Regions from separate parts of the Paenibacillus sp. N3/727 genome, predicted to be linked through region 1. Evidence: a T-box and tRNA genes for the amino acid it is inferred to sense, from the RefSeq annotation. Region 1 holds a T-box; the other regions hold tRNA genes.
The links. The T-box of region 1 lies ahead of metG (methionine--tRNA ligase). A T-box ahead of a tRNA ligase gene usually reads a tRNA of that ligase, here a tRNA-Met.
Positions count from the first base shown of each region.

Region 1 (5,136 bases):
CATATTGTAATGGGTAGGGTGTGTTCACCTTACCCATTTTTTGTTGTTTTCAAATTGAATATCGTTCTTTCCTATTGCTCTTCCGGTTGGCTTCAGAATTGAAACCTAAGGAGAGAGTAAGGATGAGTATTGTAAACGTAGAACAGCTTAAGCATACGTATGGAGATAAACAACTTTTTAACGGACTGGATTTCCGTCTGCTGCAAGGCGAACACGCAGGATTGGTCGGAAGCAACGGGGCTGGCAAATCAACGCTGCTTCGCATGCTGACAGAAGAGATCATTCCGGATTCCGGTTCGGTTACCTGGCTACCGGGAGTGAAGGTTGGTTTCCTCCAGCAGCATCTAGATTTGAAAGCCGGAACAACGGTGTTGGAAGCATTACAGGATGTATTCCGTCATCTGTACGATCAGGAGCGGAAAATGCTTCAATTGGCAGAGCAAATGTCTTCTGCTTCAGGGGATATGGAATCACTATTAACGCAGTATGGGAAGATTCAGAGCAGCCTAGAGCATAGTGGCTTCTATTATTTGGATTTACAAATTCAAGAGGTTGCAGCTGGATTAGGCATACTGGATCTCGGGATAGACCGTGATGTCAGTGAACTGAGCGGAGGCCAGCGCACCAAGTTGCTGCTAGGAAAGCTTTTGCTGGATCAACCGGATGTGTTGCTGCTTGATGAACCGACAAACTACTTGGATGATGTGCATATAGAGTGGTTAACTGCATATCTGAAACGTTATGAGTCAGCTTATCTCGTTGTGTCTCATGATGAGAAATTCATGAATGAAGTAACGAGTACGATTTTCCATTTGGAGCATCAGACGATCAAGCGATATCCTGGAAACTATATCGCTTTTCAAAACCGATATGAGCTGAGCCGTAACCAATTGCAAGAAGCTTATGTACGGCAGCAGAAGGAAATTGGAAGGCTTGAAAGTTATGTTCAGAAGAACCGAAACCGTAATGCTAAACAGGCGAAGAGCAGAGAAAAAATGCTGGACAAAATTCAGCGCATCGAGATCCAGAAAACAGCACCTAAACCCCGCTTTAAGTTTACAGTGAACAAAGAACCTGTTAACAAGATTATTGAGACGAAGCATCTTCAGGTTGGTTATACCCACCCACTGTTTAGTCCAAAAGATCTTATGATTAAGCGGGGGGAGAAGATCGCAATAACCGGTCATAACGGAATCGGTAAATCAACCATGCTAAAAACATTGCTTGGTAATATTGCTCCACTCAGCGGTTCTTTACAGATGGGCGATGGTGTTCATCCTGCTTATTATGCGCAGGAACACGAAGCTTATCAAGAGACGCCACTTGAACATTTATGGAGCTACCGACCTGATCTCACGCAAAAAGAAATCAGGCAGACGCTGGCGAGTGCCGGATTGACCGATAAGCATATAAGGCGTTCGATATCGATGCTAAGTGGTGGTGAACAGGCGAAGGTGCGTTTGAGCAAGCTGATGATCACACCGGGCAATGTACTTGTGCTTGATGAACCGACCAACCATCTTGACGTCAATGGTAAAGAATCATTGAAAGACGCTTTATCCAAATATACCGGTACCATTGTGCTTGTCTCGCACGAGCCTGATTTTTATCTGGACTGGGTAACACAGGTGTGGTCCGTACAGGATTGGTGTTAAATTCGAGAAACTACAGTATGATTTTGGAGCTTCAAGATAAGCAGCTATCTGCTGATCAGATTAACGAAATATACACTAGAATATCGGTCATAGAAGCCTAAAGCTGTTTATCAAGACATCTTCATTGACAAAATAACGAAAAGTGATAAATGGGCGGGAATTCGTCTAAAATAAGGTTGACATCGTTCAATGTTATCCTTATGATAACCATTAACTTGAATATTTTATGAAAAAGCAATGAAGAGAAAGAGTACTATGGTGATATCTTTGAACAGAGAGCTCCGGTAGCTGAAAAGGAGTAAAGAAGATCCGTGGGAATATGGTCTCTGAGCTGCGCATCGAACCCCGATTGGGATGTAGGCTGCGCCGGAACCCGCATCCGTTAACATGCTAGGGTATACTCGCGTAATTACGCGCCGTACCTGAAGAGGTGAATGCCGCGAGGCATTTATAAAATTGGGTGGTACCACGTGAGCAGAGCTCTCGTCCCTTTGGGATGAGGGCTTTTTTTGTTGTCTAAAAATTAAGGAGGAATCAAAGATGGCAAATATTTATATTGGCGGTGCATGGCCGTATGCTAACGGATCGTTGCACCTCGGCAGGCTTTCAAGTTTATTACCTGGTGATGTACTGGCACGTTATTTTCGCGTAAAAGGTGAGAAAGTACTATATGTTTCGGGCAGTGATTGTCACGGTACACCTGTTGCGGTTCAGGCTGATAAAGAAGGCATATCACCGTCGGATTATGCAAGCAGGTACCATGATGAATTTCTGGAATGTTTCAATAAACTGGGGTTTTCGTATGATTTGTACACACGTACCGACACCGCCAACCACCATCAGGTAGTTAAGGAACTGTTCTTAAAGCTGCTCGACAACGAATATTTGTATAGAAAAACAATACAGCAATCCTACTGCGAGACCGATGGGAGGTTTTTGCCGGACCGTTATGTAGAAGGAACTTGTCCTGTGTGCGGACAACGGGCGCGAGGAGATCAGTGCGATTATTGCTCCACCTTGCTGGACCCTTCCGATTTGAGTGAGAGAACGTGCAAATTATGTGGATCAACTCCGGTAGAGCGGCCAACCGAACATTACTATATTGCTTTAACCCGATTACAGTCTGAATTGGAGGAGTATGCGGTTCATGCACAAGGATGGAGAGAGAACGCAAAGCAATTGACCAAAAGATATTTGGAGGAGGGGCTTCAAGACCGTGCAGCGACAAGGGACTTGTCTTGGGGAGTCGATGTTCCTGTCAGTGGATTCGAGGACAAGAAAATCTATGTATGGATTGAAGCCGTCAGTGGGTACTTGTCTGCAAGCAAACAGTGGGCTGAAGAAACGGGAGGTAACTGGGAGCAGTTCTGGCTTGAAGGGGAAGACAGCATTGTATCGTATTATGTACATGGCAAGGATAACGTACCTTTTCATACGTTGATTTGGCCTGCAATATTATTGGGGACTGGTGGACATCATCTGCCGGATCATATCATTTCCTGTGAATACATGACTCTCGAGGGAAAGAAATTCTCTACCAGTCGGAATTGGGCGGTATGGGTTCCTGATTTACTGAGCCGGTATGATCCGGATACGATTCGTTATTTTCTCATTGCAAACGGACCTGAAAAGCGGGATACCGACTTCTCATGGAGGGAGTTCATTCACAGTCACAATGGTGAGCTGCTCGGAGCTTACGGTAATCTGGTGAACCGAACCTTGGCTTTTATTGTAAAATCTTTCGACGGAGAAGTTCCGGAAGGGGAATTGTCGGAAGAATGGCGAATTACGATAGAGGAACTGTATTTGAAATCCGGGGCACTTATTGAAGACGGAAAGCTTAAAGAAGCACTGGAGTATATCTTTGCTGGTGTTCGCAAGGCCAATAAATATTTTGATGAACAAAAGCCGTGGATTCAAATAAAAGACCAACGGGAGGCATGCGAACAAACGTTATTTACTTGTGTGCAGATCATTGCCAATTTGTCGCAGCTGCTTCATCCATTCATCCCCTTTTCATGTGAGAAGGTAAGAAGGTTCCTGAATTTAGCGCAGCCGTCCTGGAAGATGATAAATGTACCCGTTCAGCAGAGTATAACCGATCTAGAATTGCTGTTTGAGCGCATTGATGTCAGTCGGATCGAGGAGGAAACCAACCTCTTGAATAAACAGTTGCTGGATTCTAACTAGAAAAAGAGAGTTCTATGCTCATTTTGGCAGTCCAGAAGGAGTAGGAGAGAAGAATAATGAATCGAATTGTAAAAGGTACGGGTTGAAGAAAAAGCTTAGACTGCATTTTGGTTGAAAGCCATGTTCTGCTATAATACTTTCATACATACAGATTAACGAAAATTATAGTTTGGGGGCTGCTGTGCTGATTAGGATGAACAAGTTTTATAAACTATGTATTGGTATCATATTGGTTTTGGTCATTATATATTTGGGGTCGCTTGTAAGTTTCGTTTTTAAACCCATCATTGCATTATTCAGTCTGCTTATCGTTGTTCCAGTCTTGCTGGCAGGGTTCTTTTATTACTTGCTCCGTCCAGTGGTTGATTTCTTGGAGAAGCGTAAGCTGAAACGTTCATTGGCTATTTTGCTTATTTATGTTGTGATCGCGATTTTGCTCGTCGCTTTTATTTGGGGAGTATGGCCTTCACTTAGCAAACAGATCATTGCTTTAAAGGAAAACGCACCAAGTCTGTTCATAGCACTAGCCAATGAGCTGGAGAAGTTGAAGGAAAACACGTTTCTTTCTAATCTATTCCCGGAAGATACCAACAGACTTGATCAAGTTACAGATTATTTGAATAAAGGTTTTTCATTTCTGACAAATTACATGACGGGATTGTTTTCTTTTGTCTCGAATTTCGCAATTATTTTGTTCACCTTTCCAATCTTCCTATTCTATATGCTAAAAGAGGGGGGGAAGTTTGGCCAGAAAATTGTTAGCTTTATGCCGAATCGTTTTCGTGACGAAGGAACCGAGATGATGAACGACATTGACAAGGTGCTAAGCAGCTTTATTATGGGTAGAGTTTTAGTTAATGTGGCGCTTGGTGTACTGATGTATATTGGATTTATCATCATCGGTTTGCCTTATGCATTACTGTTGACCGTTATTGCGGTGATCATGAATTTTATTCCTTTTGTTGGAGCTATACTATCATCTGTACCGATTGTTATTATAGGATTCGTGCAATCACCTTCCGTAGCGATATGGTCCCTTGTAATTATTCTGGTTGCACAGCAAATCCAGGACAACCTCGTGGCACCATATATATTCGGTAAACAGCTGGACATACATCCGTTAACGACCATCATTTTGGTATTTGCCGGCGGTGAATTATTTGGAATTTTCGGGATCATCGTGATCATACCGGTGTACATGGTAATCAAAATCGTGGTCACTCGTATTTACGTCAGATTTTTCAAACAGAAATGGGAAGAAGCGTAGTAGTAGATTAACTGAGAAAATGAA
Region 1 covers NZ_CP093336.1:3,936,839-3,941,974, reverse strand. The annotation lists gene MNQ98_RS18025 (ABC-F family ATP-binding cassette domain-containing protein) at 123-1,655, shown strand; T-box leader at 1,884-2,149, shown strand; gene metG (methionine--tRNA ligase) at 2,196-3,845, shown strand; gene MNQ98_RS18015 (AI-2E family transporter) at 4,030-5,112, shown strand.

Region 2 (5,136 bases), 1.5 Mb from region 1:
ACTCGGCAAAATGACCCCGTAACTTCGGGAGAAGGGGTGCCCCGGTAGTGTGAATAGCACGAGGGGGCCGCAGTGAAAAGGCCCAAGCGACTGTTTAACAAAAACACAGGTCTGTGCGAAGCCGTAAGGCGAAGTATACGGGCTGACGCCTGCCCGGTGCTGGAAGGTTAAGGGGAGTGGTTAGGAGCAATCCGAAGCTATGAACCGAAGCCCCAGTAAACGGCGGCCGTAACTATAACGGTCCTAAGGTAGCGAAATTCCTTGTCAGGTAAATTCTGACCCGCACGAATGGCGTAACGATTTGGGCGCTGTCTCAACGAGAGATCCGGTGAAATTTTAATACCTGTGAAGATGCAGGTTACCCGCGACAAGACGGAAAGACCCCATGGAGCTTTACTGCAGCTTGATATTGGATTTGGGTACGATCTGTACAGGATAGGTGGGAGCCTAAGAAACAGGAGCGCAAGCTTCTGTGGAGGCGCCGTTGGGATACCACCCTGATCGTATCTAGGTTCTAACCTAGTACCGTGAACCGGTGCGGGGACAGTGTCTGGTGGGCAGTTTGACTGGGGCGGTCGCCTCCTAAAGAGTAACGGAGGCGCCCCAAGGTTCCCTCAGAATGGTTGGAAATCATTCGAAGAGTGCAAAGGCATAAGGGAGCTTGACTGCGAGACCTACAAGTCGAGCAGGGACGAAAGTCGGGCTTAGTGATCCGGTGGTACCGCATGGAAGGGCCATCGCTCAACGGATAAAAGCTACCCTGGGGATAACAGGCTTATCTCCCCCAAGAGTCCACATCGACGGGGAGGTTTGGCACCTCGATGTCGGCTCATCGCATCCTGGGGCTGAAGTAGGTCCCAAGGGTTGGGCTGTTCGCCCATTAAAGCGGTACGCGAGCTGGGTTCAGAACGTCGTGAGACAGTTCGGTCCCTATCTGTCGTGGGCGTAGGAAATTTGAGAGGAGCTGTCCTTAGTACGAGAGGACCGGGATGGACGTACCGCTGGTGCACCAGTTGTTCCGCCAGGAGCATGGCTGGGTAGCTACGTACGGAAGGGATAAGCGCTGAAAGCATCTAAGCGTGAAGCCCCCCTCAAGATGAGATTTCCCAATTAGTAAGACCCCTTGAAGACGACGAGGTAGATAGGTTGGAGGTGGAAGTGCAGCAATGCATGGAGCTGACCAATACTAATCGGTCGAGGGCTTATCCTAAATATTCGCAAATAACGTTTCGTATCTAGTTTTCAAGTGATTAAACACTTGAATTGAATAATGTTCCCTGATAGCTCAGTTGGTAGAGCACTCGACTGTTAATCGAGTTGTCACAGGTTCGAGTCCTGTTCGGGGAGCCATTTATGGAGAGGTGTCCGAGTTGGCCGAAGGAGCACGATTGGAAATCGTGTAGGCGCCAAAAGCGTCTCGAGGGTTCGAATCCCTCTCTCTCCGCCACTATATATTTCAGTAAGGCCCGTTGGTCAAGGGGTTAAGACACCTCCCTTTCACGGAGGTAACAGGGGTTCGAATCCCCTACGGGTCACCATTTATTTGCTTGCTTCTGGGGATGAGAATCCCAATGGTTCGTCGAAGCATAGACATCGATAGGAATACTTCGCAGTCTCGAACAAAGTGAGAGTATCCCCTACGGGTCACCATTTATTTGCTTGCTTCAGGTTTTTATGCAAGATTAACTCTTGATAAGTGAGTAGTAATTTGATAAGATAAAAGTCGGTTTAATTATGGAGGCTTAGCTCAGCTGGGAGAGCATCTGCCTTACAAGCAGAGGGTCGGGGGTTCGAACCCCTCAGCCTCCACCATATATACACCTTTTAATGACGCGGGGTGGAGCAGTTCGGTAGCTCGTCGGGCTCATAACCCGAAGGTCGTAGGTTCAAATCCTGCCCCCGCAACCAATTATATCGCTATATAACAGCGATAGTGCCTTGTGGAACTGTGGTGTAGAGGCCTAACATGCCTGCCTGTCACGCAGGAGATCGCGGGTTCGAATCCCGTCAGTTCCGCCATTCTTCATTATAACCGAAAGAGCTTTTATGGCTCGGTAGCTCAGTCGGTAGAGCAGAGGACTGAAAATCCTCGTGTCGGCGGTTCGATTCCGTCCCGAGCCACCATTTGTTTTAACAACTGTATACGCCGGTGTAGCTCAACTGGTAGAGCAACTGACTTGTAATCAGTAGGTTGGGGGTTCAAGTCCTCTCGCCGGCACCACATGGAGGATTAGCGAAGTGGCCAAACGCAGCAGACTGTAAATCTGTTCTCGTCCGAGTTCGGTGGTTCGAATCCATCATCCTCCACCAGTTTTATAGGGGCATAGTTTAAAGGTAGAACAGCGGTCTCCAAAACCGTTAGTGTGGGTTCAATTCCTGCTGCCCCTGCCAATAGAACTATGATTTTGAATATGGCGGTCGTGGCGAAGGGGTTAACGCACCGGTCTGTGGCTCCGGCATTCGTGGGTTCAAGTCCCATCGATCGCCCCATATTTTTCAAAAGTCATATTGGGGATTAGCCAAGCGGTAAGGCAACGGACTTTGACTCCGTCATGCATAGGTTCGAATCCTATATCCCCAGCCATTGATTTTTATGCGGACGTGGCTCAGCGGTAGAGCATCGCCTTGCCAAGGCGAGGGTCGCGGGTTCGATTCCCGTCGTCCGCTCCATTTTTGTTTTTGGCGCCATAGCCAAGTGGTAAGGCACAGCTCTGCAAAAGCTTTATCCCCAGTTCGAATCTGGGTGGCGCCTCCATTATAACTATGTGCCCTTAGCTCAGCTGGATAGAGCGTTTGACTACGAATCAAAAGGTCAGGAGTTCGAATCTCTTAGGGCACGCCATTAAGTAAGCCGGTGTGGCGGAATTGGCAGACGCGCGCGACTCAAAATCGTGAGGGAAACCGTGGGGGTTCGAGTCCCTTCACCGGCATCATCAAAAAGAACGTGGATATTATCCACGTTCTTTTTTTGTGTTCTGTGGTTGAGCGCGGTCATACAACGCGCAGTGTGGCGTTGGGGGTTACGCACGGCCCATATTTTTACTATAGAGTAAAGAGGCTAGAGAGTGAGATATTGGATACTTTCACTTTCATACGTTCCTAATGATGTTATGGCGGAAGAATAAACGGATAAGCAGCAATAGTAAGAACTGCGAATGATGGCATGGTGCTGTTATTCGCTATTTGTTGTAGTCGTGTTTAGACTGAGGTCTTATCCCTTCCCCGACTTAGGTCGAGGATGAAAAACCGTCCAGGGTCCGTTTTAGATTGAATAGAAATAACCTAAAATAAGGTCATAAGGTTGAACAAGTCACAAACGAATGATAAATAAGACGGAAAGGCGGTGTATAAATGAGAAGCACAAAAGATAATGGAATGGGAATCCTCCTTATTGGTTTGGGCGCGTTAGTATTACTTGGCGTATTCGGTCCATTCCTTGGATGGTTGTTCAGCTTACTGATACCACTGGCGATGATCGCACTTGGCTATTACGGAATCCGCCGCGGTAACACGTTCTTCGGCTGGATCATACTAGGTATCGGCGTATTGTCGCTGATCGGTAAGCTTTCCTGGCTGTTCGGTCCGATACTTGGGATTGTCTTGATCGTCTACGGAGTGTCCCGATTTAAAGGTGGAAATGGCCGTCGTTACTACTAATAAACCTGTAACATAATGAACTTGATAGAAGAGGAGGATAAAGAAAATATGAGTGTTTTTCGACGCATAAGGGACATCACGGCTGCCACTCTAAATGAGAAGCTTGAACAAAGTCAGGATCCAGTTCGATTGATTGATCAGTTTCTACATTCTACCCGGCGGGACATTACGGAGGCTGAGAAGCTACTGCAACAGTGTGAGTCTCATACACGACAATTGAAGCTGCAGGTAAGCCAAGCTGAGACGATGAAGAACAAACGGGAAGAACAAGCACTTCTGGCACTGAAAGCTGGGGAAGACCATTTGGCGAAACTGGCTCTTCAAGAAAAACTGATCTATGAAGAAAAGATTGAACAGTATGAGGGGCTGTTAATGACCAGCCGCGAATCGCTCAGAGAAGTAGAAGAACAGCTGGGTGAGCTTCGTATGGAATATCAGTCGGTATACAGTAAGCGTCAGTATTATGTTGCTCGGATGGAGACACTGCGACTTCAGCAAAAAATGAATGAGCGTACAGGATCTTATGGTGGCCAAGATGTACCGAAAATGTTCAACCGGTTGGATGACCGTCTCAACGATTGGGAGCTTGAAGCAAAGAGTCTCCGCGACATTCGTAAAATGGGCCAAGAGTATCTGGTTCAGACTGGTGAAAGTGTTTCGACCGTGTTGGATCGCGAGCTTGCCCGTTTGAAGGAGAAGCTGAATAACAGCGGAAAGGAGTAAATATGACAAGATTGTACCGTTCTACCAGAGATAAAATGTTCACCGGGTTGATAGGCGGATTGTCTGAAACGTTCGGTGTAGAAACAACCCTGCTCCGTATTATATTTGTCATCAGTATCTTCTTTACTGGCGGTACGACATTATTGATTTATTTGATCGCTTCATTGGTCATTCCGAAGGAACCTTATTATCACGATCCATATGGCCCGAGCGGCCCAGGCCGTGGTCAGAACAATTACCATTATGGACCGAACGGCTCATATGGCGGCTATAACAACCGTCCTGGCGGAACTTATCGTGATGACCGGGACAACTTTGGACCGAGAAATGCAGGACCGTCATCTTATGACAGAGGATATGCCTCTAGACATGAGGAAGCGCCAGAGGCTGATCTGGATTCCATGATGAAGGACATAGAGAAGAAGGCTATGAAGAAAGAAATAGAAGAACTTAAGAAAAAACTATCGAAGTATGAGAAGGGAGATTTATAAAATGGGAGTATTTAAAAGAATTAAAGATATGACAAAAGCATCGGTGAACGAGTTGCTCGATAAGGTTGAAGATCCAATTGTTATGCTGAATCAATATTTGCGCGACATGGAAGCAGAAATTCACGAGGCAGAGGTAACGGTTGCTAAGCAAATGGCTAATGAGCGCCGCATGAAACAACGTGTGGAAGAAGCCGTGAAAATGGCTGCTCAGCGTGAAGCTCAAGCAGAACTGGCTTTGAAGAACGGTCAAGAGGAAGTTGCACGT
Region 2 covers NZ_CP093336.1:5,468,552-5,473,687, reverse strand. The annotation lists rRNA gene MNQ98_RS25570 (23S ribosomal RNA) at 1-1,210, shown strand, start outside; tRNA gene MNQ98_RS25565 (tRNA-Asn) at 1,275-1,350, shown strand; tRNA gene MNQ98_RS25560 (tRNA-Ser) at 1,356-1,447, shown strand; tRNA gene MNQ98_RS25555 (tRNA-Glu) at 1,464-1,538, shown strand; tRNA gene MNQ98_RS25550 (tRNA-Val) at 1,737-1,812, shown strand; tRNA gene MNQ98_RS25545 (tRNA-Met) at 1,832-1,908, shown strand; tRNA gene MNQ98_RS25540 (tRNA-Asp) at 1,943-2,019, shown strand; tRNA gene MNQ98_RS25535 (tRNA-Phe) at 2,049-2,124, shown strand; tRNA gene MNQ98_RS25530 (tRNA-Thr) at 2,146-2,221, shown strand; tRNA gene MNQ98_RS25525 (tRNA-Tyr) at 2,225-2,310, shown strand; tRNA gene MNQ98_RS25520 (tRNA-Trp) at 2,318-2,391, shown strand; tRNA gene MNQ98_RS25515 (tRNA-His) at 2,415-2,490, shown strand; tRNA gene MNQ98_RS25510 (tRNA-Gln) at 2,510-2,584, shown strand; tRNA gene MNQ98_RS25505 (tRNA-Gly) at 2,596-2,670, shown strand; tRNA gene MNQ98_RS25500 (tRNA-Cys) at 2,682-2,755, shown strand; tRNA gene MNQ98_RS25495 (tRNA-Arg) at 2,766-2,842, shown strand; tRNA gene MNQ98_RS25490 (tRNA-Leu) at 2,851-2,930, shown strand; gene MNQ98_RS25485 (hypothetical protein) at 3,352-3,657, shown strand; gene MNQ98_RS25480 (PspA/IM30 family protein) at 3,706-4,380, shown strand; gene MNQ98_RS25475 (PspC domain-containing protein) at 4,383-4,871, shown strand; gene MNQ98_RS25470 (PspA/IM30 family protein) at 4,873-5,136, shown strand, end outside.
Region 2: it encodes a tRNA-Met, which carries the amino acid that the T-box ahead of metG (methionine--tRNA ligase) is inferred to sense. The anticodon was not compared.

Region 3 (5,136 bases), 2.3 Mb from region 1:
TAACGAAAAGATCAGTGAGAATCTGATCCGCCGAAAGCCCAAGGTTTCCTGAGGAAGGTTCGTCCGCTCAGGGTAAGTCGGGACCTAAGGTGAGGCCGAAAGGCGTAATCGAAGGACAACAGGTTGAAATTCCTGTACCACCGTAAACCGTTATGAACGATGGGGTGACGCAGGAGGGTAGTGACGCGGACTGATGGATGTCCGTCCAAGCAGTGAGGCTGATGTGTAGGCAAATCCGCACATCGATAAGGCTGGGCTGTGATGGGGAGTGAAAATTATAGTAGCGAAGGTCATGATCTCACACTGCCAAGAAAAGCCTCTAGTCAGGTGAAGGTGCCCGTACCGCAAACCGACACAGGTAGGCGAGAAGAGAATTCTAAGGCGCGCGGAAGAACTCTCGTTAAGGAACTCGGCAAAATGACCCCGTAACTTCGGGAGAAGGGGTGCCCCGGTAGTGTGAATAGCACGAGGGGGCCGCAGTGAAAAGGCCCAAGCGACTGTTTAACAAAAACACAGGTCTGTGCGAAGCCGTAAGGCGAAGTATACGGGCTGACGCCTGCCCGGTGCTGGAAGGTTAAGGGGAGTGGTTAGGAGCAATCCGAAGCTATGAACCGAAGCCCCAGTAAACGGCGGCCGTAACTATAACGGTCCTAAGGTAGCGAAATTCCTTGTCAGGTAAATTCTGACCCGCACGAATGGCGTAACGATTTGGGCGCTGTCTCAACGAGAGATCCGGTGAAATTTTAATACCTGTGAAGATGCAGGTTACCCGCGACAAGACGGAAAGACCCCATGGAGCTTTACTGCAGCTTGATATTGGATTTGGGTACGATCTGTACAGGATAGGTGGGAGCCTAAGAAACAGGAGCGCAAGCTTCTGTGGAGGCGCCGTTGGGATACCACCCTGATCGTATCTAGGTTCTAACCTAGTACCGTGAACCGGTGCGGGGACAGTGTCTGGTGGGCAGTTTGACTGGGGCGGTCGCCTCCTAAAGAGTAACGGAGGCGCCCCAAGGTTCCCTCAGAATGGTTGGAAATCATTCGAAGAGTGCAAAGGCATAAGGGAGCTTGACTGCGAGACCTACAAGTCGAGCAGGGACGAAAGTCGGGCTTAGTGATCCGGTGGTACCGCATGGAAGGGCCATCGCTCAACGGATAAAAGCTACCCTGGGGATAACAGGCTTATCTCCCCCAAGAGTCCACATCGACGGGGAGGTTTGGCACCTCGATGTCGGCTCATCGCATCCTGGGGCTGAAGTAGGTCCCAAGGGTTGGGCTGTTCGCCCATTAAAGCGGTACGCGAGCTGGGTTCAGAACGTCGTGAGACAGTTCGGTCCCTATCTGTCGTGGGCGTAGGAAATTTGAGAGGAGCTGTCCTTAGTACGAGAGGACCGGGATGGACGTACCGCTGGTGCACCAGTTGTTCCGCCAGGAGCATGGCTGGGTAGCTACGTACGGAAGGGATAAGCGCTGAAAGCATCTAAGCGTGAAGCCCCCCTCAAGATGAGATTTCCCAACTAGTAAGACCCCTTGAAGACGACGAGGTAGATAGGTTGGAGGTGGAAGTGCAGCAATGCATGGAGCTGACCAATACTAATCGGTCGAGGGCTTATCCTAAAAGCTTTACGAAGTAAAGCTACTTCGGAAGCATATGCATGATTCGCAAATGATGTTTCGTATCTAGTTTTCAGGGAGTCAAGATGACTTTTCTAAATCCAAGTGGTTTAAGGAAAGCGCATATGGCTTTCAGCATTTGGCGATGCTGAAACCTGATTTATAGCATTTGAATAACAAATGCCCCGTTTGGTGGCGATAGCGGAAGGGTTCCACGCGTACCCATCCCGAACACGACCGTTAAGCCTTCCAGCGCCGATGGTACTTGGACCGAAGGGTCCCGGGAGAGTAGGACGTCGCCAAGCGGTTACATATTCCCTGATAGCTCAGTTGGTAGAGCACTCGACTGTTAATCGAGTTGTCACAGGTTCGAGTCCTGTTCGGGGAGCCATTACGGAGAGGTGTCCGAGTTGGCCGAAGGAGCACGATTGGAAATCGTGTAGGCGCCAAAAGCGTCTCGAGGGTTCGAATCCCTCTCTCTCCGCCAGCTAGGATTTATATATAAGGCCCGTTGGTCAAGGGGTTAAGACACCTCCCTTTCACGGAGGTAACAGGGGTTCGAATCCCCTACGGGTCACCACTTTCTTAAATGCTTCAGGGATGAAAATCCCATTATCCATACCAATATGGAGGCTTAGCTCAGCTGGGAGAGCATCTGCCTTACAAGCAGAGGGTCGGGGGTTCGAACCCCTCAGCCTCCACCATATATACACCTTTTTAATGACGCGGGGTGGAGCAGTTCGGTAGCTCGTCGGGCTCATAACCCGAAGGTCGTAGGTTCAAATCCTGCCCCCGCAACCAATTTTATCGCTACATAACAGCGATAGTGCCTCGTGGAACTGTGGTGTAGAGGCCTAACATGCCTGCCTGTCACGCAGGAGATCGCGGGTTCGAATCCCGTCAGTTCCGCCATTTTTTACAAGATGTTTAACCATTATTCATGCTTTGCATGAGCCATTAGCTCAGTTGGTAGAGCACCTGACTTTTAATCAGGGTGTCGAAGGTTCGAGTCCTTCATGGCTCACCATCTTTGCTTAAAATGTTTAATTGAATATGTTTTTTTGCGGACGTGGCTCAGCGGTAGAGCATCGCCTTGCCAAGGCGAGGGTCGCGGGTTCGATTCCCGTCGTCCGCTCCATGATTTGCGCCCTTAGCTCAGCTGGATAGAGCGTTTGACTACGAATCAAAAGGCCGGGAGTTCGAATCTCTCAGGGCGCGCCATTTTATTATTAGACTGATTAATAGATGGTAACATCCTCTTCCGAAGAGGTTGTTTTTATTTTAAGCCGGTGTGGCGGAATTGGCAGACGCGCGCGACTCAAAATCGTGAGGGAAACCGTGGGGGTTCGAGTCCCTTCACCGGCATATCATTTTGTTAAACAATCTTGTCATTTTGAGTATATTGATGCTATAATCTTCTTATCGTATCTATATTCTATATCGGGACGTAGCTCAGCTTGGTAGAGCACCTGGTTTGGGACCAGGGGGTCGCATGTTCAAATCGTGTCGTCCCGATTCATGAAGAATCCATTGATCAGAATTTTCTGAGCAATGGATTCTTTTCTGTTATCTCCTATCCTAAAGTCCAAGTTCTTCATGCATGACTGATGAAAAATTTTGAATAAATGGATGATGAACAGGTCAAACTATGAAAAACAATTGGACAGAAGGGGATTAATTTGAATGTTTTCCAGATGAAAAAACAATTCAGGAAACGATGGAGACGATGGAGACGGGCCATATGGACCTGTACTCTCATCTTGATCATAGGGGGCGTTGTCTGGGCTGGTCAGACTTTGCCTGATCAAATGAAAAAACTTTTAACTCAGATGACGGATGACTCACCTATTGCCTTGGAGACACTCAATTATCTACAAAACGGCGGTGATGGAGAGTCAGAGGAACAACGGGTCTTTATGCAGCAGCTGAACGACTCTCAGGAAAAAAGAATAGTACATTTACGAACTTTATATGTATGTGGTGTGGAGGAACAGATACTTGGGAGCCTTGATGCCGACAGTGTATATACACTCCTGAACAACAATCCGGCCTGGAAAGGAAGAATGGATGACAACGGTGAAGTATGGCTAGAAGAAACGGTATCCGATGACTTGTCACCGACCTGCAAGGAACAAGCTTATATGAGTGTCGATACTAATGGAAACCTGACGCTTTTTGACGGACCTCCACAAGAAGAAAAGGTGCTGAGAACCTTTTTTCAGCTGGATATCGATTCGATGGAATCGTCTTTGCCAAAAGATGTGTTAAAACAACTGCAGGATGGCATACGGATTCAAGATATCGATGAGTATAACAGCGTGCTGTCGACGTTTAGTGATTATGCAAGGGATATGGCTGAAAATGTAATGAAAGCTCATTGATACGATCTGAGCTTTTTATTGAAAGAGCTGCTAAGTGATGAATATTAGGAGACGCCTTAGGTGTCTCCTTATTTGCGTATGCAGAAAGTTTGGATGGATGGAAAGGTTCAAAGTTTTTCCTCATTTGATGCCGATCTTTTGTTATAATGGGGAGAACGATACATATGTTCGCTTCAGAGGAGAGATTAGGTTTGCGCATATTGGGAATCGACCCCGGAATCGCGATTGTCGGTTTCGGGTTTGTAGATAAGGTAGGTAGCAAGGTAACACCGGTTCAATACGGATGTATCCAGACAGAAGCACATACTCCTGAGGAAGAGCGGCTGAATCATGTATATGAAGGCATGGTACAATTGATCGATAAGTATCAACCGGAAGCGGTCGCATTTGAGAAATTGTTTTTCAACAGGAATGTTACGACGGCCATGTCCGTCTCTCAAGCGCGTGGCGTGCTTATTTTAGCTGCAGTACAGCGGGGGCTGCCTATCGCCGAATATACACCGATGCAGGTTAAGCAGGCGATTGTAGGGTACGGAAAAGCTGAAAAGAAGCAGGTACAGGAAATGGTGAGAATGTTCTTGAAGTTGCAAAGTGTTCCAAAGCCTGATGATGTGGCGGATGCACTGGCGGTAGCCATTTGCCATGCCCATTCGTATACATTGAATTCAAAGTTAAATGAGGTACTGCGAAAATGATAGATTTTTTACGGGGACAGCTTGTCCATATTGAAAATGAATATATTGTTCTAGACGTCCAGGGTGTTGGATATCGTGTATTTTGCCCGAATCCGTTCGCCTTTGCTAAAGTCGAAGGACCGATTACGGTTTTCACCCACCATCATGTGCGTGAAGATGCTATGCTGCTATTCGGCTTTCCGACAAGAGAGGAACAGAAGCTTTTCAGAAAGCTTATCGAGGTTTCGGGTATCGGTCCGCGTGTTGCCCTAGGTATTTTGGGAGGCGGATCGCCTGATCATGTCGTGTCGGCTATTTACCAGGAGAACATTTCTTTTCTCGTGAAGTTGCCGGGTATTGGTAAAAAAACAGCTCAGCGGATGATCTTAGACCTGAAGGATAAACTAGATGGTTTTGGAAGTGTTGCATACACCACGGGTCTGTTTGCGGTTAATGACATCGAGCCG
Region 3 covers NZ_CP093336.1:1,685,060-1,690,195, forward strand. The annotation lists rRNA gene MNQ98_RS07495 (23S ribosomal RNA) at 1-1,617, shown strand, start outside; rRNA gene rrf (5S ribosomal RNA) at 1,803-1,919, shown strand; tRNA gene MNQ98_RS07505 (tRNA-Asn) at 1,930-2,005, shown strand; tRNA gene MNQ98_RS07510 (tRNA-Ser) at 2,010-2,101, shown strand; tRNA gene MNQ98_RS07515 (tRNA-Glu) at 2,120-2,194, shown strand; tRNA gene MNQ98_RS07520 (tRNA-Val) at 2,243-2,318, shown strand; tRNA gene MNQ98_RS07525 (tRNA-Met) at 2,339-2,415, shown strand; tRNA gene MNQ98_RS07530 (tRNA-Asp) at 2,450-2,526, shown strand; tRNA gene MNQ98_RS07535 (tRNA-Lys) at 2,566-2,641, shown strand; tRNA gene MNQ98_RS07540 (tRNA-Gly) at 2,678-2,752, shown strand; tRNA gene MNQ98_RS07545 (tRNA-Arg) at 2,759-2,835, shown strand; tRNA gene MNQ98_RS07550 (tRNA-Leu) at 2,900-2,979, shown strand; tRNA gene MNQ98_RS07555 (tRNA-Pro) at 3,056-3,129, shown strand; gene MNQ98_RS07560 (BofC C-terminal domain-containing protein) at 3,294-3,995, shown strand; gene ruvC (crossover junction endodeoxyribonuclease RuvC) at 4,187-4,690, shown strand; gene ruvA (Holliday junction branch migration protein RuvA) at 4,687-5,136, shown strand, end outside.
Region 3: it encodes a tRNA-Met, which carries the amino acid that the T-box ahead of metG (methionine--tRNA ligase) is inferred to sense. The anticodon was not compared.